DNA from 2 places in the Nonomuraea sp. 3-1Str genome. Region 1 is predicted to be linked to the other one. Evidence: predicted binding sites of a transcription regulator. Region 1 holds the regulator's gene; the other holds the start of a gene.
What was found. The regulator LexA, encoded in region 1, represses DNA repair genes until DNA is damaged. The targets are predictions, from matches to a motif close to TCGAACANNTGTTCGA.

Region 1 (11,439 bases):
CCCCTCGCCCGGATGGCCTCCTCGACCCGTTGCCCGAGCTGGGCCAGGGAGTCCTCGCTGACCGGCCTGCCCTGGCAGGCCCGCCGCACGCCCGCGACCACCTTGTCCCGCGAGAACGGCTCCGTCACGCCGCTGCGCTTGCTCACCATGAGGAGTACGGTCTCCTGGGTGGTGAATCGGCGGCCGCACTCGGGACAGGTGCGGCGACGCCGGATCGCGCCGCCGTCGTCCGTCGAGCGGCTGTCGATGACCCTCGTGTCAGGATGGCGACAGAACGGACAATGCACGCGTTTCGCCTCCTGCCCCGCGGCCACCCCACCCGGCCCTCGCCGCCGCGCGAACGCCCCTGCCCAGGTTGACCAGGGAACGCTCACGCCCGCACCATGGCATGCCATGGTGCGGTCACGAAAACACAAGGTGTGGTGAACTACATCGGTGTAAGTACTAGATGTTGTGGTCCAACCGTAGAAGCGCGCGACCATGAACGCAAGTTGAGCCACACCTGTCCCAGGGAAGCCGCTGATCAGCACGGCATGTTCCCGCCCGCCCGGCGTGTCGGCCCCTTCTGGCTACGTAGGCCCCGCTGAACTGCCCTGTAAGCGGAAAGAACACCATCCACACAGGTTCAAAACCTATGCCGCATCTCAGGCCACCGAGACCGCGCCCTTCCCCCCGCTCCGTCCCTCGTGGAGCCGGACCGACTCGCCGAACCGCCACCGCCTCGTAGCGGGCGCTGCCTGCGGCGACGGCGAGGTGCGGCCGCCCCGCGGCGTTGCCTGACCGAGCTGATTCTGCCGCGTGAGGCGCCCATCAAGGAGGCGGCCGAAACCACCGCCGTGCAGTTACCGCCCATCGTCCTCGGCGGAAGGTCGGCGCGGGCACGCGAGGACGGGCCCTCGACGAGCGAGAGCAGCGAAGGACTCCACGGTGGCCGGGTCAGGGGTCGCCCGCGCGAGTCAGCTTCGCGCGATCAACCGTACGCACCTCTGCGCGGGAAGGAGCACGCCGCCATCGAAGCGTGGACGGCCGTGGAAGCGACGGACGCAGCGGCATTCGCCGTCGTGGCGGCATTCGCCGTCGTGGCGGCATTCGCCGTCGTGGCGGCGTGGGCGGGCGTGGCGGCGCGAGCGGCCGTGGCGGCGTGGGCTGGCGTGGCGGCGTGGGCGGCCGTTCTGGTGCCGAGCCAGAAGCCGCACAGCGACAACAGCGCCGCCACCGCGACCATGATCGCGGCCCGTCCGCGACGGGTGAGCCGCACCGGCGCCGTGCGCCGCCCGCGCTTCCCGGGCACGGGACCCGTCCGCATGGACCCCTTCCGGACGGCGCCCCTCCGGACAGACCCCATCCGAGCAGACCCCTTCCGCACGGCCCGTCGCCCGAGCGCTCCCCGTCGCCTCTCACCAGCCCCGGAGCCGAGCCCCACCTCTCGGCTCTCCCCGAACCCTCGCCCTTGATCGCCCCTTCGCGCCTGGCCGACCCCTCGTTTCTGACCGGATCCTCGCCCCTGGCCCGCTGCGGCCGCCTCGCTGCGGCCACCCTGAACGACAGAACCGATCCGCGCCACCGGCACAGACCCGCCACCCCGGCCGCCCGCCCCTGCCGACCGGTTCGCCGGAAACGAGCCGCCTCCCCGTGCCCGCCGGCCTTCCGGGACGGTCGCGCCTCCCCCGCCCGGCCCGCCGCCCCTCCTTCCGGGTCGCCCAGCCGGGAGGCCGAGGCCCTCGGCCTCTGCTCTGGGGGGTGGCACGAGCCACAGCTGGGGTCTTCCTCCCGCGGCGAAGGCGCGACCGGCCCCGCGGGCCGCCGTCGCGTCGGCGCCCGGCGACACACCACCACTACGCGAGACGTCCTCCCGCATCTGAACCCCACCCCTCGAAGTGACCCCTGCGGTCCACCCGGCCGCGCGCCGGGCTCGGTCGCCGCGCCCGGCCCTACCATCCAGTACGCCCAGAACGCCCGAAGCGCTCAGCCGTTCCGCCTCACAGCACGCGACCCGCCGTCACGACGGGCCGGCGCCCCCATCTCCACGCACCGCGACCGCCTCCCCTGAAGCACGGCTCGGTCCCATCTCCACGCACCGCGACCCCCTCCCCCTGAAGCACGGTTCGGTCTCATCTCCACGCACCGCGACCGCCTCCCCCTGGAGTACGGCTCGGCCCCTGCCCGTGGGTGACGCCGAGCTCCGCGCGATGACCAACGAGCGTGGCGTGTCGGCTCCGGCCGTCCTGCCGCCGTCCTGCCGTCGTTCTGCGTCCGGCCACTCTCGCCACCCGACCACCACCACCTCGGCCCCGCCTGGATGGTGAATTGTCGCGTAAACCGAGGCGTTCGCGAATACTGAACGCTTTGTCCTCCCCCACGGTCCGCCCGCCCCCGACACCGTCGTTCTTGATCGCCTTTGTACGGCCCTCGGCGACCCGCTGCCGCCCGGCGTCGTCGCTGGTCATGTCCGTGACCGCGGTGACGCGCACGATTGACCTCCCACGCCGTCCGAGTCCGAGAAAAAGACCTCATTAAGATCAGCAAATCGAACACGGTGTCTATCGAACTCCCGTACGATGTTGTACACCACGTCACTGATAATTTCGAGGACGACTCGAACAATTGTTTGAAGATGATCTTCAACAGCGATACGGTCGCTGTGTGCGACATGGAGACCACGGACCGGGAGGGCAGGCCGGAGCGGCAGGCCACCCGGCGACGAGGAGGAGAGCATGAGCGAGCGAGATGACGCAAACGGGGTCACAGACCTCGCGGTGCGCCGGCGCGACTCCCTGGGCCTGACGCCCCGGCAGCGCAAGATTCTCGAAGTGATTCGCGATTCGGTGCAACAGCGCGGATATCCGCCGTCCATGCGTGAGATCGGCGAGGCCGTCCAGCTGACGAGCACGTCGAGCGTGTCGCACCAGTTGACGGCGTTGCAGCGCAAGGGCTACCTGCGGCGTGACCCGCACCGGCCGCGCGCCCTCGAAGTCCGCCTGCCGGGCGAGCCGGCACTGTGGGTCGACCCCGACGCCTCCTCCGAGGAGCCCACGGTGAGCAGGCCCACGGCCGCCTATGTGCCGCTGGTCGGCCGGATCGCCGCCGGTGGGCCGATCCTCGCCGAGGAGAGCGTCGAAGACGTCTTCGCGCTGCCCAAGCAACTCGTCGGCGAGGGCACCCTGTTCCTCCTCCAGGTCGCCGGTGACTCCATGATCGAGGCCGCCATCGCCGACGGCGACTGGGTGGTCGTGCGTCAGCAGCCCGTCGCCGAGAGCGGCGACATCGTGGCCGCCATGATCGACGGCGAGGCCACGGTCAAGACCTTCAAGCGCAAGGACGGCCACGTCTGGCTGGTCCCCCACAACCCCAACTACGACCCGATCCCCGGCGACGAGGCCAGCGTCCTGGGCAAGGTCGTGGCGGTCCTCCGCCGCCTCTGACCCACCCACCATCGCCGACGGCTCCCCGGAAGCACCCCGGGGAGCCGCGACCAGCACCGGCAGCCTTCGTTCCGCGCCCTCGGCGTTGAGCTCGTCGAGCCCGGCATCGCGCCCTGCTCCGGTCGCGGCGGTCCACTCGCGCGCTGCCCCAGTCGCGGTGTTCGAGCCGTGCCCTGCCCCGGCCACGATGTTCGAGTTCGAACCCTGCCCCGGCCACGGCGGTCGAGCCGAGCCGTACCTCGGTCGCGGCAGTCCACTCGTGCCTTGCCCCAGTCGCGATGTTCGAGTTCGAGCCCTGCCCCGGCCACGGCGGTCGAGTCAAGCCCTGCCTCGGTCGCCGCGGTCGATTCGTGCCGGCGGTCAGGCCGGACATCGCCCACCCCCATCGAGAACCCGTCCAAGGCGGAGACGACCTGGACGTTGCCGCCGCGCCGGGCGTGCTTGCGACCGCCGCAGGTTGACGCTCCTGGCCAGGTCCAGGCCATGACCAGTTGGGCGTGCGTCGAGAACCTGGTCGCATCAGGTCAACCGCCCCATCCGAGCCCGTCCGACAGCCACCGGAGCACCCGCACCGCCCGGCGGAACACCCCCACGCTCGCTCGCCCTCGCGGCGGAACACGCACCCTGCGACGGCCGGTCGCCGGCCTCGGGGCGAACCAGATGCCTGGCAGCATCCGGTCGCCGGCTCGCGGCGGAACCAGGTGCCCGACAGCATCCGGTCGCCGGCCTCGGCGGCGAACCAGGTGCCCTGCGGGCCGGTCGCCGGCCTCGCGGCGGACCTGGTGACGGCCTCCGCACCCACCGGCTGAACGCAGCGGTGGCCGGGGGACGCTGGAAGCCCTGATGAAGTGGCGGGGCTGCGAGGCCGTCAACGGTGCTCGCTCGGCGCCGTGCGCTCGCGCCGCCGAGTGTCAGCGGGACGCAGCCGATACGGACGCACCCGGTTGCCGCGCCCCCGGCAGGGCGGTGAAACGTCGGGTCGAGAGGGCGACGAGGAGTCCGAGGGCGGCGTAAGCTCCGCCGAGCAGGCTGGCGGCCGGCCATCCCGCGGCGCTGTAGGCCCACGTGGTGGTGATCGCGCCGAGCGCGGAGCCGAGGGAGTAGAAGGCCATGTAGGCGCCGATGACGCTGCTGCTCTGGTCGGGTCGGGCGGCGGTGAGCAGGTGCTGGCTGCTGACGTGAACGGCTTGCACGGCGAAGTCCAGAAGGATGACGCCGACGATCAACAGCCACAGCGACGACCCCGCTTGACCGATCAGCAGCCACGCGGCTGTGAGCAGGGCAAGCGACCAGCAGGTGACCGAGGACGCCAGACCACGGTCGGCCCATCGGCCGGCCCGGGCCGCGCCCAGCGCCCCGGTGAGACCGGCGAGTCCGAACAATCCGATCTCGGCGGTGCCGAAGTGCCACGGCGCGTCGCCGAGCGGGAGCGCCAGTCCGCTCCACAGCGTGCCGAAGGAGGCGAACAGGAAGAACGCGACCAGTCCCCGGCTGAGGAAGAGCCGGTCGCCGACCACCAGACGACCCACCGATGACAGCAACTGCCCGTACCGGGCTCGGGGGCGGCGGATGTCGGCCTTGAGGGTGAATCGGGCGGCGAGCGCGAGCATCGCGCAAAGCCCGGCGATGACGAGGTAGACCATGCGCCAGTCGGCCAGCTCGCCCAGGGTGCCCGCGACCACCCGCACTCCGAGAATCCCGATGACCACGCCCGAGGTGACCGCTCCGATGTTGCGGCCGCGCTCGCCGGTCGGCGAGACGGCGGCGACGTAGGCCACCGTGATCTGGACGACCACGGCGAACAGGCCGGCCAGGGCCAGGCCCGCGATCGCGATGCCGCCGCTGGGCGCGGCGGCGGCCACCCCCGCGCCTGCCGCTGTGAGCAGCAGGTGCACCGTGATGAGTCTGCGGCGGTCGAACAGGTCACCGAACGGGACCAGCAGCACCAGCCCCGCCAGATAGCCGATCTGGCCGGCGGCGACCAGCCACCCCAGTGCCCCTTCCCTCAGCCCGAGGTCCTCGCCCGCGGCCTCGAGAACCGGCTGGATGCCGTAGACGGTCGACACCGCCACCGCGCACACCAGCGCGAGCACGGCCCGCTGCCTCCCGGTCAGTCCTGGCGCCATATCACCCTCCGATAAGTTGCGAAATGCAACTCATCCGACGCTAGGGCATACTGGTTTCATATTGCAACTCATCGCGGAGGGCCCCGTGGACGTCACACTCGCTGCAGGAAGCGCCTGGACCGACCCGGCCTGCCCGGTCGCGCGGACCGTCGACCTGATCGGCGACCGGTGGAGCCTGCTGATCATCCGCGACGCGATGGACGGGGCGACGACCTTCACCGAGTTCCATCAGCGGCTGGGGATCGCCCGCAACATCCTCACCGACCGGCTCCGCAAGCTCGTCGAGCACGGCATCCTGGACAAGGGCGCCGCCACCGACGGCAGACGACACACCTATCGGCTCACCGAAGCCGGGCAGGATCTCTTCACGGCCGTCGTCGCTCTCCGCCAATGGGGCGAGCGCCACGCCTTCGCCCCGGACGAGCCGCACTCCGTTCTCGTCGACGACCAAGGGCGGCAGCTTCCCCGGCTCCACCCGCTCGGCCAGGACGGCGCGCCGCTCTCCGTCGAGGCGTCGCACGTGCGGAAGACCGCCCTGCCGCGCTTCCGTTGAGGCACCGCTCTCCCCGATCCGCAGCCAGCCCTCGCATATGGCGACAAAGCGCCGGAAATCTAGAATGATTCGGTGACCGATGCAACGAGCCCCAATGACCTCAAGGCCCTGCACGACGGGTTGAAGTGGGCCAAAGCTGGTCCCGGCGTCATTCCCGCCTGGGTGGCCGACATGGACCTGCCCACGGCCCCCGCGGTGGCCGAAGCCCTGAGGCGGCGCGCCGAGGGCGATCTCGGCTACCCGATCTGGCTTGACGATCCCGGCTGCGGACCCCTGGCGGAGGCGTTCGCCGAGCGCATGGCCGCCCGGTACTCCTGGAGCCCCGACCCGGGGTTCGTGCGGACCTTCTCCGACATCAACCAGGCGCTCCAGGTGATCCTCCACGTGTGGACCCGGCCGGGCGACGGGGTGGCGCTCCACACCCCGGCCTACCACCCGTTCCTGGGCACGCTGGAGACCATGGACCGGCCGCTCACGCCGCTCCAGCTCGTGCCCGACGAGGGTGACTCATGGCGGTTCGAGGTGCCCGACCTGTCCGGGTGCCGGGTGCTGCTGCTGGTCAACCCGCAGAACCCGACCGGCCGCGTCTTCACCCGGCGGGAGCTGGAGGAGCTGGCCGAGCACGTTGAACGGCACGACCTCCTGGTCATCGCCGACGAGATCCACGCAGACCTGACGTACACCCCGAACCAGCACATCCCATTCGCGACACTCCTGCCCGAGCGGACGGTCACGCTGACGTCCGCCACCAAGGCGTTCAACCTGGGCGGCATCCGCTGCTCGGTCGCCCACATCGGCTCCCCCGCCGTGCGTGCGGCGCTCGCCGCGCAGCCGCCGTTCCTGTACGGCTCGTCGCACGTGTTCGGTGTGGAGGCCACCATCGCCGCGTGGCGGCACGGCGACGCCTGGCTGGAGGAGACCGTCGCCCTGCTGGACCGCAACCGCAAGACGATCGCCGCCCGCCTGCCCGAGGGGGTGGGCTACCGCCTGCCCCAGGCGACGTACCTGGCCTGGCTCGACTACGGCCGTCCCGGCATGGCCGAGGTGCTGGAACGGGAGGCCAAGGTCCTGCTGAGCGACGGCGCGGGGTTCGGCCCGGGCGGCGAAGGCCACGTACGGCTGAACTTCGCCACCACGGAGCCGATCCTCAGCGAGGTCCTGGACCGCCTCCAGCGATAGCCCTCCCGTGGCTCGCCCGGGGCCGCGGGTGAAGGGACGGCGAATCGCGGCGCCGGGTGAGACACACAGCGGGTCACCCCGTCATGGCGCCAGTGGGGGAAGGGACGGCGGGGTGGCGGCCGGGCGTTCCTCCAGGGCGGCCAGTGCCAGCTCCACCGCCTTCTCCAGCTGCGGGTCGCGTCCCGCCACCCGGTCCTGCGGGGTGGTCACCACCTCCACGTCCGGGTCCACGCCGTGGTTCTCCACGCCCCATCCCGGGCCCTCCAGCCAGAACGAGTACCGGGGCTGCGTGACGACCGTCCCGTCCACCAGCGAGTAGCGCGAGTCGATGCCGATGACCCCGCCCCAGGTGCGGGTGCCGACGAGCGGGCCGAGGCCGCGGTTCTTGACGCCGGCGCTGACGATGTCGCCGTCCGATCCGGCGAACTCGTCCGTGACCGTCACGATCGGGCCGCGCGGCGAGTCCTCCGGGTAGCGCATCGGCTCGTAGCCGCGCGCGTGCGACCACCCGGTGACCCGGCGGGACAGCTTCTCCAGCACCAGCTCCGAGGTGTGGCCGCCGCCGTTCTCCCGGACGTCCACGACCAGGCCCTCGCGGGCCATCTCGGTGCGCAGGTCGCGGTGGAACTGCGCCCAGCCCGACGCCACCATGTTCGGCACGTGCAGGTATCCGAGCCGGCCGCCCGACGCCTCGTGGACGAACGCCCTGCGCCCCTCGACCCACTCGTGGTAGCGCAGCGGGGTCTCGTCCTCCAGCGGTGTGACGACGACACGGCGCGTATCGCCGCCCGACGCGGGTCGTACGGTCAGCTCGACGGGACGGCCGGCCGTGCCGGACAGCAGCGCGAGCGGGCCCCGCACGGCGTCGACCGGGCGCCCGCCGACGGCGACGATCGCGTCGCCGGGCCGTACGGCCACGCCGGGCGCGAGCAGCGGCGAGCGGGCGTCGTGGTCGGACGACTCGCCGGGCAGGATGCGCGTGACCCGCCAGGTGCCGTCCTCGTCGCGGGCCAGGTCGGCGCCGAGCAGGCCCTGCCGGCGGCGCGGGTCGGCGGGCGCGGCGTTGGCGCGGGCGTAGGCGTGGGACGTGCCCAGCTCGGCCTGCACCTCCCACAGCAGGTCGATCAGCTCGGAGTAGGAGCCGATGCGGTCCACGAGCGGCAGGTAGCGGTCGAGGACGGCCGGCCAGTCGACGCCGTTCATGTCGGCGCGCCAGAAGTGGTCGCGCATGAGCCGGCCCGCTTCCAGGTAGCTCTGCCGCCACTCGGCGACCGGGTCGAGCTGGACCGTGACCCGGTCGAGGTCGACGGTGACGACCTCGTCGCCCTCACCGGCGGAGCGGGTCTGCAGGCCGTTCTTGCCGTTGGTGACGAGCCGGGTGCCGTCGCCGCTCACCTCGAAGGCCCGTACCTCGGTGCCGAGCTCGGACCGGGAGCGCTTCTTGAGGTCGTAGCGTTCGAGCACGATCTCGCCGGCCGGCTCGGTGCCGTCGCCGAGCTGGCCCGACAGCGGGTGGCGCAGCCAGAGCAGGGCGTCCTTGCCGGCGCGCAGGTTGCCGTAGCGGCCGGCGGGCACCGGCACGGGCACGACGCGGGAGGCGAGCCCCTCGGGGTCCACCTCGGTTCGCGGGGGCGCGTCGTCCTTCTTGTCGTCCGGCGCGGGCTTGTCGTCCTCGCCGTTGAACCCGCGTCCCTGCAGGCTGGGGTCGAACGGCGACGGCGTGGTGGCCCGCAAGGGGACGATGTACGGCCGGCAGCCCACGGGGAACGACAGGTCGAACACGTGCGCGTCGTACACCGGGTCGAACGTGCGCACCGACAGGAACGCCAGGTGCTTGCCGTCCTTGGTGAAGACCGGGTCGTAGTCGGCGAAGCGCAGGGGGGTCACGTCGATGACGGACGTGCCGTCGAGGCGGCCCATCCTGATCCGCGACAGCGGCTCGTGGTGCGGGTGGACCCAGGCGAGCCACGCCGAGTCGGGTGAGAACGTCAGACCGCTGATGTCGCCGTGCTCGGTGCGGTCGAGCTCCCTCAGCGTCCCGGTCTCGGCGTCGACCACCAGGAGGCGCCCGTCGTGGGTGGCCACGGCCACGTGCTTGCCGTCGGGCGCGGCGGCCAGGGCGAGCACCCGGCCGAGCTCGCCCGCGGCGAGCGTGCGGATCTCGCCGCCGGGGGTGCCGACTTCGAGGCCGTCCTCGCCGGTGGCGTCCGAGACCCAGACCGCCTTGCCGTCGGCGCCGAGCACGCGCGGCAGCCGTACCCGGACTCCCGGCTGTACCCGGAGCGCGCCGGCCGGTCCGTCGCGGTGGGTGACCCAGTGGGCGGTGCCGCGGATCTCGACGGCGCTCGCCCGCCCGGTCGCGTCGGGCGAGAAGCCGCCGACGCGGGCGGGCGCCGGCCGGGTGGCGCGCGCCGGGCGCGGCCCGCTCAGCCTGACGTCCAGCTTGTACGGCTCCGCGTCGAGCCCGTCGAGCAGCCACAGGTCACCGGCGTGGGCGTAGACGACCCGCCGCCCGTCGGTGGAGGCGTGCCGGGCGTAGAACTCGGTGTGGGAGGTGTGCCGGCGCAGGTCGGAGCCGTCGGGCAGGGAAGAGTAGACGTTGCCCGTGCCGTCGGTGTCGGCGAGGAACGCGAGGCGGTCGCCCACCCACATGACCGACCAGTACTGCGCGTCGCTGTCGGCGAACAGCCGGGCGAACTCCCCGTTCCCGTCGGCGTCCACCCAGATCTTGCCCGCGGTGCCGCCCCGGTAGCGCTTCCAGTGCGACGGCTCGCGGAACAGGGACGACACGGTCGCCACCCGCGCGCGGCCGGCCCCCGGACCGCCGTCACCCGCCTCCGGGCCGGCCCCGACGACGGCCGCCTCGCTCACCCATCCGTACGGCAGGCGCGTCGCCGGTCCGCCGTCCAGCGGGACCGCGTACGCCCAGGTCCGCGCGCGGCCGCCCTCGCCCGCACCGGTGACCGCGAGCACATCGCCCTCGGCGGTCCATCCCCGGGTGGCGGTCGTCGCGTTGCCCCAGTGTGTCAGCCGGTCGCCCTGCGGGCCGTCCACCTCCGCGGCGAACACCTCGGGCGCGCCCTCTCGGTGGCTGGTCCACGCGATGCGCGCGCCGTCGGGCGAGAACCTCGGGAAGGAGACGGGTGCGCGGTCGGCGGTGAACCGCCACGCCCTGCCGCCCGTCACAGGTGCCAGCCACACGTCGTCGTCGGCGACGAACGTGAGCAGGTCGCCCCACAGATGCGGATATCTCAGGTATGCGCCAGTTGTCACACGTGAACACTAGTGCCGTCGCTCCGGATGCCGAGAAGGATTTCCCGCCCGCGACCCGGCCTGGCGCACGACTCGTCGCCGGGAGCGGTGCAAGTCAGGGTCAAGATGGCGGGCCGGGACGGATGCTCATCAGCCCCGAGGGAAAGGGACTCCACATCCCAAACTTCACATTGCCACCGCGAGGAACCATGAGACTCTTCCCCAGGACCCACCAGCTCCCGGCCCGCCTGGCCGCCGGCGCGTACATCCTCAACTCCGGCATCGACATGGCCGGCGCCGACCAGGACACGGTCGCGGGCGTCCACGGCATGGCGGCCGGCACGTACCCGTTCCTGAGCAAGCAGGACCCGGCGCAGTTCGTCGGCCTGCTGTCGAAGGCGCAGATCGCGGTGGGCGCCGCCCTGCTGGTCCCCGTGGTGCCCTCGTTCGTGGCAGGGGCCGCGCTGACCGCGTTCGCGGGCGGCCTCGTCGGCCTCTACCTCAGGACGCCGGGCATGCGGCGGGAGGGCAGCCTGCGGCCGTCGCAGCAGGGGATCGCGCTGGCCAAGGACTTCTGGCTGCTCGGCATCGGGCTCAGCCTGATGGCGGAGGAGGTGCTGGACCGGTAGGGATCTCCGGTCTCGTGAGCTAGGCGCCTGCCTCCTGGGGTAGCCCGCCCATCATGGTACAAATCGGATACACTCTGATGTGCGAGCAGACACCGGCTCGGCAGCTCGTCGACGACGCCGCCAGGGCCGAGCAGGTCGGCTTCGACTACGCCGTCATCTCCGATCACTACTTCCCGTGGGTGGAGGAGCAGGGCCACGCGGCCTACGCCTGGTCGGTGCTGGGCGCGGTGGCGCACGCCACCGAGCGGCTCCCTCTCATGACGTACGTGACCTGCCCG
Region 2 (11,439 bases), on a different contig from region 1:
GATGGTCGAGCGCGGGGAGTCGGCCACCTCGGCGGCGATCTCCATGCCCCGGTTCATCGGGCCGGGGTGCATCACGATGGCGTCGTCGGGCATCTTGGCGAACCGGTCGCGGTCCAGGCCGTAGCGGCGGGAGTACTCGCGCTCGCTCGGGAAGTAGGCGGCGTTCATCCGCTCCTTCTGCACGCGCAGCATCATCACCGCGTCGGACTTCGGCAGCACCGCGTCGAGGTCGTAGGAGACCTCGCACGGCCACGTGCCGACCGAGACCGGCAGCAGCGTGGGCGGCGCGACCAGCGTGACGTCGGCGCCGAGCGTGGCCAGCAGCAGCACGTTGGAGCGGGCGACCCGGCTGTGCAGGACGTCGCCGACGATCGTGATGCGGCGCCCGTCAAGGCCGCCCAGGCGGCGGCGCATCGAGAACGCGTCGAGCAGCGCCTGCGTGGGGTGCTCGTGGGTGCCGTCGCCGGCGTTGACGACGCTGCCGCGCACCCAGGTGGCCAGACGGTGCGGCGCGCCCGAGGAGCCGTGCCGGATGACGACCGCGTCGGCGCCCATGGCCTCCAGGGTGAGCGCGGTGTCCTTGAGCGACTCGCCCTTGGAGACGCTGGACCCCTTGGCCGAGAAGTTGATCACGTCGGCCGACAGGCGCTTGGCCGCGGCCTCGAACGAGATGCGCGTACGGGTGGAGTCCTCGAAGAACAGGTTGACCACCGTGCGGCCGCGCAGCGTGGGCAGCTTCTTGATGGAACGTTCCGAGACCCTCGCCAGCTCCTCGGCGGTGTCGAGGATGAGCAGCGCGTCGTCCTTGGTGAGGTCGCCGGCGGAGATGAGGTGGCGGTTCACTTGGCGTCCTCCTTGATGAGCAGCACGGCCTCGCGCCCGTCGATCTCCTCCAGGTAGACCTTGACCTTCTCGCTCTTCGCGGTCGGCAGGTTCTTGCCGACGTAGTCGGCGCGGATCGGCAGCTCCCGGTGTCCCCGGTCGACCAGCGTGGCGAGCTGCACCGAGGTCGGCCGGCCGAGGTCGTTGAGCGCGTCGAGGGCGGCGCGCACGGTGCGGCCGGAGTAGAGGACGTCGTCGACGAGCACGACGGTCTTGCCGTCGACGCCGTCGGGGGGCAGCTCGGTGTGGCCGAGCGGGCGGGCGGGCTTGAGCCGCAGGTCGTCGCGGTACATCGTGATGTCGATCGAGCCGACGGGGATCTTGACCCCTTCGAACTGCTCGATGCGGTCGCCGAGCCGGCGGGCCAGGGTGGCGCCGCGGGTCGGGATGCCGAGGAGGACGACTTCGCCGGCGCCCTTGGTGCGCTCGAGGATCTCGTGCGCGATGCGGGTCAGCGCCCGATGGATGTCCGGGCCCTCGAGGACGGCCCTGGATTCGGACATGGGAGATTCACCACCTTTCCCGCCTCACGGGACGGGTCTTAAAGGGTGTTGGTCGCACCCACAGTACCAGGGGCTACCAGCCACAACGGGGGGACCCCGCCCGCGTGACACGCGCTCCTCGGGGGATAGACAGACAATGACGTTCCATGTCGATTCCGAGGTGGGCAGGCTCCGTCAGGTCCTGTTGCACAAGCCGGACCTGGCCCTCAAGCGGCTCACGCCCACCAACAAGGACGATTTCCTGTTCGACGACGTCCTGTGGGTGCAGCGGGCGATGGAGGAGCACGAGGAGTTCCAGCGGGTGCTGCGCGGCCGCGGCGTCGAGGTGCACATCCTGGCCGACCTGTTGCGGGAGACCGTCGAGATCCCCGAGGCGCGCAAGCACATCCTCGACGCGATCGTGGACGAGCGGTTCATGGGCCCGCTGGCGGTGGACGACGTGCGCAACACGCTCGACGCGATGGACTCCGAGACCCTGCAGACGTACCTGACGGGCGGCATCACCAAGCGGGAGCTGGCGGAGCTGGACTGCGACCCCAAGTCGGTGGCCTACCACGCGCTCCCCTACGACGGCTTCGTCCTGCCCCCGCTGCCCAACCACCTGTTCACCCGCGACACCTCCTGCTGGGTGTACGACGGCGTCTCCATCAACGCGATGCGCAAGAAGGCCCGCATGCGCGAGACCGTGAACATGGAGGCCGTCTACCAGTTCCATCCCACGTTCGCCGACGGTTTCGGCAAGCCGCAGAAGGGCGGCTTCCACGTCTGGCTGCCCGGCCACGCGATCGCGCCGGCCACGCTGGAGGGCGGGGACGTGCTCGTCATCGGCCGCGGCGCCGTGCTCGTCGGGATGAGCGAGCGCACCCGGCCGCAGGCTGTCGAGATGTTCGCGCAGCGGCTGTTCCAGGCCGGGTCGGTGCGCACGATCGTGGCGCTGGACATGCCGAAGGCGCGCGCCTTCATGCACCTCGACACCGTCATGACCATGGTGGACGTGGGCGTGTTCACCAAGTACGCCGGGCTCGGCATGCTGCCGTCGTACACGATCGAGCCGGGCGACACCGAGAAGGAGCTGAAGGTCACCGACCATCCGCCCGAGGACATGCACCGCGCCATCGGCCGCGCGCTCGGCCTCGACGACATCGAGGTGCTCACGCCCACGCAGGACGTCTACGCCGCCGAGCGCGAGCAGTGGGACGACGGCTGCAACGCGCTGGCCGTCGAGCCCGGCGTGGTCATCGCCTACGAGCGCAACACCACGACCAACAACTTCCTGCGCGACAACGGCATCGAGGTCATCACGATCCCCGGCAGCGAGCTCGGCCGGGGCCGCGGCGGCCCCCGCTGCATGAGCTGCCCGATCGAGCGCGACGGCATCTGAGCGGGACTGCTTCTTCGAGCGGGACTGCTTCTTCGGTGGGATGGGGAGGGACCGTATGCGGGTCATCGTCGCGCTGGGCGGCAACGCGGTGCTCCAGCGGCAGCAGCAGCCGGACGCGCACACGCAGGTCGCCAACGTGGCCTCGTCCGTTCGGACGCTGGCCAAGCTGGCCGAGCGGCACGAGCTGGTCATCACGCACGGGAACGGCCCCCAGATCGGCCTGCTCGCCCTGGAGAGCGCCGCCGACCAGCACCTGACCAGGCCGTACCCCTTCGACGCGCTCGGCGCGCAGACCCAGGGCATGATCGGCTACTGGATGCTGCAGGCCCTGCAGAACGCGCTGCCCGGCCGCCAGGTCCTCGCCATGGTCACGCAGACGCTGGTGTCGGCGGTCGACCCGGCCTTCGACGACCCGACCAAGTTCGTCGGCCAGGTCTACGACCGCGAGGAGGCGGGGAAGCTGGCCGCCGAGTACGGCTGGACCGTCAAGCAGGACGGGGACTACTGGCGGCGCGTCGTCCCCTCCCCCGCGCCGCAGCGGGTCGTGGAGACCCGGCTCATCCGCCGGTTGCTGCGCGAGGAAGTCGTCGTGATCTGCGCGGGAGGCGGCGGCGTGCCGGTCATCCGCGACGAGCACGGCCGGCTGTCGGGCGTCGAGGCCGTCATCGACAAGGACGCGACCGCCTCGATGCTGGCCGAGGCGCTCGAGTGCGACGCGTTCCTCATCCTCACCGACGTGCCGCGCGTCATGCGCGGCTTCGGCACCCCCGGGCAGAGCGAGATTGGCCACACCACCCCCCACGAGCTGCGCGCCCTCGACTTCCCGGCCGGCTCCATGGGGCCGAAGGTCGAGGCCGTGTGCCGGTTCGTCGAGACGACGGGCGACATGGCCGCCATCGGCCGGCTCGACCAGGCGGAGCAGATCCTGGAGGGCTCCGCGGGCACCATCGTCACGCCCAACGCCCGCTGGCCCCTGACGAGCACGCTCTAGGCGCGGCTCCAGGTTCGGCTCTAGGTCCGAAGGAGGTTCCCGGTGACACTGGCCCAACGGCTCTTCCGCACCAAGCCGACCGCGCAGATCGTCGCGGAGGGCGGCCGGGGTGAGGGCGGCGAGCTGCGCCGCACCATGTCCCTGTGGCAGCTCACGCTCTTCAGCGTCGGCGCCACGCTCGGCACGGGCATCTTCGTCATCCTCGGCCAGGCCGTGCCCAAGGCCGGTCCGGCGGTGGTGCTGTCCTTCGTGCTCGCCGCCATCACCGCCCTGTTCTCGGCGCTGTCGTACGCCGAACTCGCCGGCACCATCCCGGTGTCCGGCTCGTCCTACTCCTACGCGTACGCGACGCTGGGCGAGCTGATCGCCTGGGTGTGCGGCTGGTGCCTCATGCTGGAGTACGCCGTCTCGGTGGCGGCGGTGGCCGTCGGCTGGGGGCAGTACCTCAACTCGTTCCTGCACGGCCTGTTCGGGTGGCAGCTGCCCGCCGCGATCATCGGCTCGCCCGGCCAGGACGGCGGCGTCATCAACCTGCCGGCCATCCTCATCGTCGTGCTCGCCACCTGGGTGCTGCTGTACGGGGCCTCCGAGAGCGCGACGGCCAACGCCGTGTTCGTCATCATCAAGATCGTCGTGCTGGCGTTCTTCTGCGTGGTGGCGTTCTCGGCGTTCGAGGCGCGCAACTTCACGCCGTTCGCGCCGCTGGGCGTGGCCGGCATCACCGCCGCCGCCTCGCAGGTGTTCTTCTCCTACATCGGCTTCGACGCCGCCTCCACGGCCGGCGAGGAGGCCAAGAACCCCAGGCGTGACCTACCGCTGGCGATCATCCTGTCGCTGGTCATCGTGACGGTCCTGTACGTGCTCGTCGCCGCCGCCGCGGTGGGGGCCATGCCGTGGACCCGGTTCAACCCGGAGAGCACCGAGGCGAGCCTGGCGCAGGTGGCCGACCTCGCCACCGGCTCCACCTGGGCCGGGATCATCATCTCCTTCGGCGCGGTCATCGCCATCGCCAGCGTCGTGCTGACCGTCATCTACGGCCAGACCCGCATCCTGTTCGCCATGTCCCGTGACGGGCTCATCCCCCACGTGTTCCAGAAGGTCAACCCGCGCCACCAGGTGCCGGTCGCCAACACGCTGATCGTCGCGGCGTTCATCTCGGTGCTCGCCGGGTTCGTCCCGCTCGGGCAGCTCGCGGAGGCCACCAGCATCGGCACGCTGTTCGCGTTCCTCATCGTGAACGTGGGCGTCCTCGTCCTCCGCTACCGCAGCCCCGAGCTGCCCCGCAGCTTCCGCACGCCGCTCTTCCCGGTCACGCCGGTGCTCGGGGCGATCTTCTGCGCCATCGTGATGGCCGGGCTCGCGGGCGTCACGTGGATCGCGTTCGGGCTGTGGATGCTGGCCGGCCTGGCCGGATACTTCTTGTACGGCTTCCGCAAGTCGCGGCTGAACGCCGAGGTGGTCTGATGCGGTTCGACAACATTCTCGCCGGAGCCATTCCCGAGCCGAGGGGCCGCGACGGGATCGTCCTGGCGGCGCTCCTGGCCAAGCAGGCCGGGGGGCGCCTCACGGTGGCGACCGTGCAGCCGCCGGCTTGGACCACGCCCGGACCGGCGCGGGCGGAGGAGACCGCCTGGCGCGCCTACCTGGAGGAGCAGGCCGAGAGCACGCTCACCCAGGCCCGGCAGATCGTGGGCGACGACGCCGACTACGTGATCCACATGCACAAGGGCAGCGGGCGCGGGCTGGTGGAGCTGGCCCGCAGGCGCGGGGCGGACGTCGTCGTGATCGGCTCGGCGCCGGGCGGCGGCAAGGGCCGCATCGAGATCGGCAGCACCGCCGACCAGCTGCTGCACTCCTCCTCGGTGCCGGTGCTGCTGGCCCCGCGCGGCTTCGCGGACGAGCCGCCGGGCGCCTTCGAGCGCATCACGGTCGCCTACCGGCGCGGCCCGTCCGCCGACGCGGCGGTCGTCTCGGCCGCCCGGGCGGCGGCCGCTCTGGAGGTGCCGCTGCGGCTGGTGACGCTGGTCGTCAGCAGCGGCAGGCGGGTCGAGGTCGAGGAGCGGATGCTCGAACGGCTGCGCGACCAGACGGCGGCCGACCTCAGGGCGGCGGCCCGGGGGCACCGGCGGCGGCTGGAGGTGGAGGTCGAGGTGCTGGAGGGGCGGAACGTGGGCCAGGCGCTCGCCACCGCGTCCTGGGTGAGCGGGGAGCTGCTCCTGTGCGCGTCGAGCACGGGTGGGCCGCTGCGCCGCGTCTTCCTCGGTGACACCTCCGTCAAGATCGTCCGGGCGGCCACGTGCCCTGTGATGATCCTCACTCGGCAGCCGTGAAACGGAAATCTCGTACTCGACAAATCGTGACGAAGTACCGTTATTGCCGGGACAACTGGGACTAATGTGGCGTAGCCTCCCGGATCGGATTCGGCATCTTTTTTCCAATCAGCTTGACCTTAGGCGTCCTCCCCTTTACCGTCACTGTGCGTAACCACACCTCGCGGCGTTTTGGGGGTAAACCCAAGGCCATGGCTACCGATGGTGCCGTATTCAGCACCAGACCCCCGGTGGCTTCGGCGTTCACCGCGAGGGAGCACAATCTACTGATAGCGATACATACGAGAGCCGGGGGGCCACACGATGCCGTCTGAGTACGCGAAGTCGCTGGGTGCACGACTGCGCGCCATCCGCACCCAGCAGGGTCTGTCCCTGCACGGGGTCGAGGAGAAGTCGCGTGGCAGGTGGAAGGCCGTGGTCGTGGGCTCGTACGAGCGTGGCGACCGCGCGGTCACGGTGCAGAAGCTTGCCGAGCTTGCCGACTTCTACGGGGTGCCCGTCTCCGAGCTCCTGCCGGGCGGTGCCGCGCCCAGCCCGCTCGGGCCGACCCCGAAGCTTGTGATCGACCTGGAGCGGCTGGCCACGCTGCCCAAGGAGAAGGCCGGAGCGCTCGCCCGCTACGCCGCCACCATCCAGAGCCAGCGTGGCGACTACAACGGCAAGGTGCTGTCGATCCGCCAGGAGGATCTGCGCTCCCTGGCCGTGATCTATGACAAGTCGCCCAGCGAGCTGACGGAGGAGCTCATCAGCTGGGGTGTCCTCGACGCGGAGGCCCGCCGGGCGGTCGAGTCGTTCTGACCCCGCCGGACCCGGGCCCGGCCCCACCGGCACCTGGCCCCACCGGCTCCCGCTCGGTCGGCTCCCGTTCCGGGGGCGATGTCCTCACCTGAGGGGCGCGCACCGCACTGCGCGCCCCTCAGGCGTGTCCGGCCCCAGTTCTGACGTACGGCTGCGTGCGCTTCGGGGCCGCCTGCGCTTCTTGGGCCGCCTGCGCTTCGGGGCCGCGGGCTGTTCCTGGCGTGCACTCGGGTGGGGCCGCGCGCTCGGCGTGCACGGGGGAGGCCGCGTACGCGTGGAAGCCGCGTGCGGGCTGCCTGGGCTTCGGGCGTACGCGGGGAAGCCGCGTGCGGGCCGGGTGGCGCTTCGGGGCGGGAGCGTGGGGCCGCCGGCGCTCGTGGGCCGGGCACCGGGAGGCCGCGTGCGGGTGGGCCGCCGCGCTTCGAGGGCGGCGGTGCGGGGGCCGTGTGCCGGCTCGGGCGAGGGGGACCCGCTGTGACGCTTCTCGTTCGCAGCGCTCCGGCAAGCTGGGCGCCGACGCGGGCATGAGCCAGAATCGCCCGCCGCGCGTGAGGGGCCCCCGGAGGTGACCGGGCGAGGCGACGCGTGCCGCGAGGGGGCGTGGCTCGCCATCTGACCGGGATGCTGCGCGCGCCCGGCGAGAGGGGCGCTAGAAGAGGGTCGGGCCCTGGGGCGGTGGGGTGCGGCGGCGGGTCACCCGGCCAAAGGAACGTCGACGGGCAACTGGGGTTGGGTAGGGACCCCCAGGCTCTCCTCCACTCGCGTCACAAAGGTGTCGGCCTCGGACAGCAGCTCGTCGGCGTCGGCCGCGGAGACGCCGCGGACCATGCCCGCCTCGGCGGCGGCGCGCTTGGCGGCGCTCACCTCGAAGTAGGCGGCCCACTCGGCGAGCTCGGGCTCCGCCTCGGGCAGCAGCTCCCACGCGCTGCGCAGGCGGCGCCTGCGGCCCTCCATCGGCCGGGGCCGGGCGGCCAGGATCGCGGCGGCCGCTCGGAGCGCCGCCAGGTGTGCTGCCACATATCGGGATGCCGGGGTGCGCGCGACCGTCGCCTCCGCCAGGCAGGAACGGGAATCCGTCAGGTGCGCCCGAACGGCGGGCGACAGCCTGGGACCCTGCGGGTCTCTTGACTGTGGTGCCATGTGCACGCCTCCTTGGGGTCGTGGGCGGCTGCCGGCGTCACCACCGGTGAAGCCAGAATCGCAGGCGCCACCGACAATTCCGCCGGGCGGGCCGGACGAGAAGCTTCCCCTCTCCCCGTCCGGCCAGGACGCGCCCCGACTCGTCTCCGCCGACGACGAGGACACGCCCTTCGCCCGTGGAGCCTGACCGCGGGTCCCGCTTGGGGGAAGCGTGGCCCGCGACCAGGTCCTTCGACGTGAGCCGCGAGCCTCACGCCACTACGTCGAACATAATTTCGATCACGCTCGGTGTCAACCCGTTTCAGAACACAGGTTCGATCGGCATGTCGGAAAGGGACTCTCGACGCACCCCTCGCGCGGCGTCAGGGGGTGACCGACAGCGCTCCCGACGGGCACAGGGTCACCGCGCGCCTGACCGCCTCCTCCAGCTCCTCGGGGGGCGCCGTCTCCAGGAGGACCACCGTGCCGTCCTCGTCGCTCTGGTCGAAGACCTGGGGCACCGTGAGCGCGCACATGCCCGCCCCGATGCACACGGTCGTGTCTGCCTTGATCTCCATGATGATCTCCCTACCACGTGACGGGGAGGCGGTGCACCCCGTAGATGCTCATGTCCGTCCGCATCGGCACCTCCTCCGGCGGCACGGCCAGGCGCAGCCCGGGGAAGCGGCGCAGCAGCGCCCGGTAGCCGATGCGCATCTCGATCCGGGCGAGCTGCTGCCCGAGGCACTGGTGGATGCCGTGCCCGAAGGTCAGGTGGCCGCCGGCGGGCCGAGTCACGTCGAGCGTATCCCCGCCGGGGAAGCGGGCGGAGTCGCGGTTGGCGACCGGCAGGGACAGGGCGACCGACTGGCCCTTCGCGATGGCGACGCCCTCGACCTCGACGTCCTCCAGCGCGGTGCGGATCGGGCCGATGTGGATGATCGTGAGGTAGCGCAGCAGTTCCTCGACGCCGTTGTCCACCACGGAGGGGTCGTCGCGCATGGCGGCGAGCTGGTCCGGGTTGCGCAGCAGCGCGTACGTGCCTAGCCCGAGCATGTTGGCGGTCGTCTCGTGCCCCGCCACGAGCAGCAGGAACGCGACGCCGGTCAGCTCGTCGTCGGCCAGCTCCCCGCCCTGGGCGAGGCCGCTGATCAGGTCGTCGCGCGGCTCGGCGCGCCTGCGCCGGATGAGCTCGCCGAGGTAGGAAGTCATGCTGGTCATGGCATCCATGACCTCCGCCGCCCCGCTCTCCAGGGCGAGCAGCGCCTTCGAGTCGCGCTGGAAGCGCTCCCTGTCCCCGTACGGCACGCCGAGCAGCTCGCAGATCACCAGCGACGGGATGGGCAGGGCGAACTGCTCGACCAGGTCGGCGGGCTTTCCCGCGGCCTCCATGGCGTCGAGGCGGGCGTGGGTGATCTCCTCGATGCGGGGTTCGAGCTGCTTCATCCGGCGGACGGTGAACTGGCCGGTGAGCAGCTTGCGGTAGCGGGTGTGCTCGGGCGCGTCCATGCGCAGGAAGAACCCGGGCGGCACGAACGCCTTCTCCCGCAGCTCCTTGGCGACGGCCGCGCGGGCCGGGATGGTGGGGTGGATGTGCTCGGGCCGGTTGCTGAAGCGGGGGTCGGCCAGGACGGCGCGCACAGCGGTGTAGCCCGTGGCCAGCCAGCCCTCGTGGCCGTCGGCGAACGTCAGCCGATGGAGAGGTGCCTCCCCGCCCAGCTCGGTGAGGCGGTCGGGAGGGTCGAAGGGGCGTTCGCGGTCGGTGGACATGGTCAGCTCGGACATCTGTGGACTCCTTCCGGGTCACCTTCCACAAAACATCAGCGAATGCAAACTTTCAACGGATGAAAAACTAAAATGCGTGCAGTACAGTTCCGCCATGGCGGGAATCCGGGAGCGCAAGAAGCAGCGCACGCGCCGGGCGCTGATCGAGGCCGCGCTCCGGCTGTTCGCCGAGAAGGGCTACGAGGAGACCACGCTCGCGGAGATCGCGGCGGAGGCCGACGTGTCGACGCGCACGTTCTTCAGCTACTTCGCGAGCAAGGAGGACGTGATCTTCCACGACATGGAGAGCCGCATGGAGCGCACGGCCGCGCTCGTGCGGGACCGGGCGCCGGACGAGCCGCTGCCCGACCTGCTGACGCGGATCGCGCGGGACGCGCTGGCCCACGCCGCCGGGGACGAGAACTACGCCGTGGAGGAGATGCCGCTGCGGATCCGGCTCATGATGACGGTCCCGGCCCTCCAGGCGCGCGCCCTCCACCTGCTCTACACCAGCCAGCTCCGGCTGGCGCGGGCGCTCCACGAGTCCTACCGCGGGCGGCTGAGCCCGGTGGAGGCCGCCGCGGCGGTGGGCGCGTTCGCGGGCGCGGCCAAGCTGGCGGTCATGGCCAGCGTCGAGCGGGGCGAGTCCATGGACCAGGCGCTGGACGCGGCCCTGGTCGCCACCGAGATCACCCTCCGCGGCCTGCGCTCGCTGGGCTGACACCCGCCCGCTGCCGCACCGTGACACCCGTCCGGCCGGCGAGTCCGAGGACCCCGCCAGGGCGGCGTGGACGCGGATGCCGCCGGCTTGACGATTCCTTTCCTAACGAAGTTAATTTGCCTCATGCTCGCACCGCTCACCACCCCCGCGTCGGCCACCGTGTTCACCATGGTCCTCACGCAGGGGCCGGTGTCCCGTGTGGAGATCGCCCGGCGGACCGGCCTGTCGTCCGCCGCGGTCACCAAGGCCGCCCGCCCGTTCATCGAGGCGGGCTACCTGGAGGAGCTCCAGGCGACCGAGCGGCCCGGCCCCGGCGCGGGACGGCCGGCGAGCCCGCTGGCCATCAGGCCCGACCGGCAGTTCTTCGCCGGGGTGAAGATCACCGACGACGAGCTCATCGGCGTGGTCACCGACCTGCGCGCCCAGGTCATGGAGTCGGCCCGCCGGCCCCTGCGCACGGCGTCCGCCGAGGAGGTGGTGGCCGAGATCGCCGCGCTGGTGTCCGAGCTGCTCGACGTCCGCCCCGCCTACCGGGAGCGGTGCCACAGGCTCGGCCTGGCCGTGTCCGGCGACGTCGACAAGGCCCACGGCGTGGTGCGCTACTCGCCGTTCCTCACCTGGCGCCAGGTGCCGCTGGCCCGGCTGGCCGCCGAGGCCACCGGCCTGACAGTGACCGTCGAGAACGACGTCAAGTCGCTCACCGTGGCCGAGCAGTGGTTCGGCGAGGGCCTCGGGGCGTCGTCGTTCGCGCTGGTCACGGTGGGGGCCGGCATAGGGTGCGGGCTGGTGGTCAACGACCGCGTGGTGGCCGGGTCGCACGGCGTCGTGGGTGAGATCGGCCACGTGCCGGTCGGCGGTGACGAGCCCGCGTGCCACTGCGGCGGGCGGGGCTGCGTCGAGGCCATCGCCGGGACCGCGCCCATCCTGGCGGCCGTCAGGTCCGCGACCGG

Region 2: a site for LexA is predicted at 8,289-8,304, ahead of MTP10_RS32625 (SAV_6107 family HEPN domain-containing protein). Genes of this name have one in related genera too.

What each region holds. Positions count from the first base shown of each region.
Region 1 is NZ_JALHBK010000014.1:73,795-85,233, forward strand. Features, by position in the region: gene nrdR (transcriptional regulator NrdR) at 1-287, opposite strand, end outside; gene MTP10_RS22715 (hypothetical protein) at 971-1,306, opposite strand; gene lexA (transcriptional repressor LexA) at 2,715-3,422, shown strand; gene MTP10_RS22725 (MFS transporter) at 4,334-5,548, opposite strand; gene MTP10_RS22730 (helix-turn-helix domain-containing protein) at 5,634-6,101, shown strand; gene MTP10_RS22735 (aminotransferase class I/II-fold pyridoxal phosphate-dependent enzyme) at 6,174-7,280, shown strand; gene MTP10_RS22740 (PDZ domain-containing protein) at 7,362-10,553, opposite strand; gene MTP10_RS22745 (hypothetical protein) at 10,742-11,161, shown strand; gene MTP10_RS22750 (TIGR03557 family F420-dependent LLM class oxidoreductase) at 11,215-11,439, shown strand, end outside.
Region 2 is NZ_JALHBK010000027.1:72,341-83,779, reverse strand. Features, by position in the region: gene MTP10_RS32660 (aspartate carbamoyltransferase catalytic subunit) at 1-843, opposite strand, end outside; gene pyrR (bifunctional pyr operon transcriptional regulator/uracil phosphoribosyltransferase PyrR) at 840-1,385, opposite strand; gene MTP10_RS32650 (arginine deiminase) at 1,522-2,766, shown strand; gene arcC (carbamate kinase) at 2,822-3,757, shown strand; gene MTP10_RS32640 (amino acid permease) at 3,800-5,221, shown strand; gene MTP10_RS32635 (universal stress protein) at 5,221-6,087, shown strand; gene MTP10_RS32630 (transcriptional regulator) at 6,391-6,885, shown strand; gene MTP10_RS32625 (SAV_6107 family HEPN domain-containing protein) at 7,579-8,025, opposite strand; gene MTP10_RS32620 ((4Fe-4S)-binding protein) at 8,388-8,582, opposite strand; gene MTP10_RS32615 (cytochrome P450) at 8,593-9,789, opposite strand; gene MTP10_RS32610 (helix-turn-helix domain-containing protein) at 9,884-10,489, shown strand; gene MTP10_RS32605 (ROK family transcriptional regulator) at 10,613-11,439, shown strand, end outside.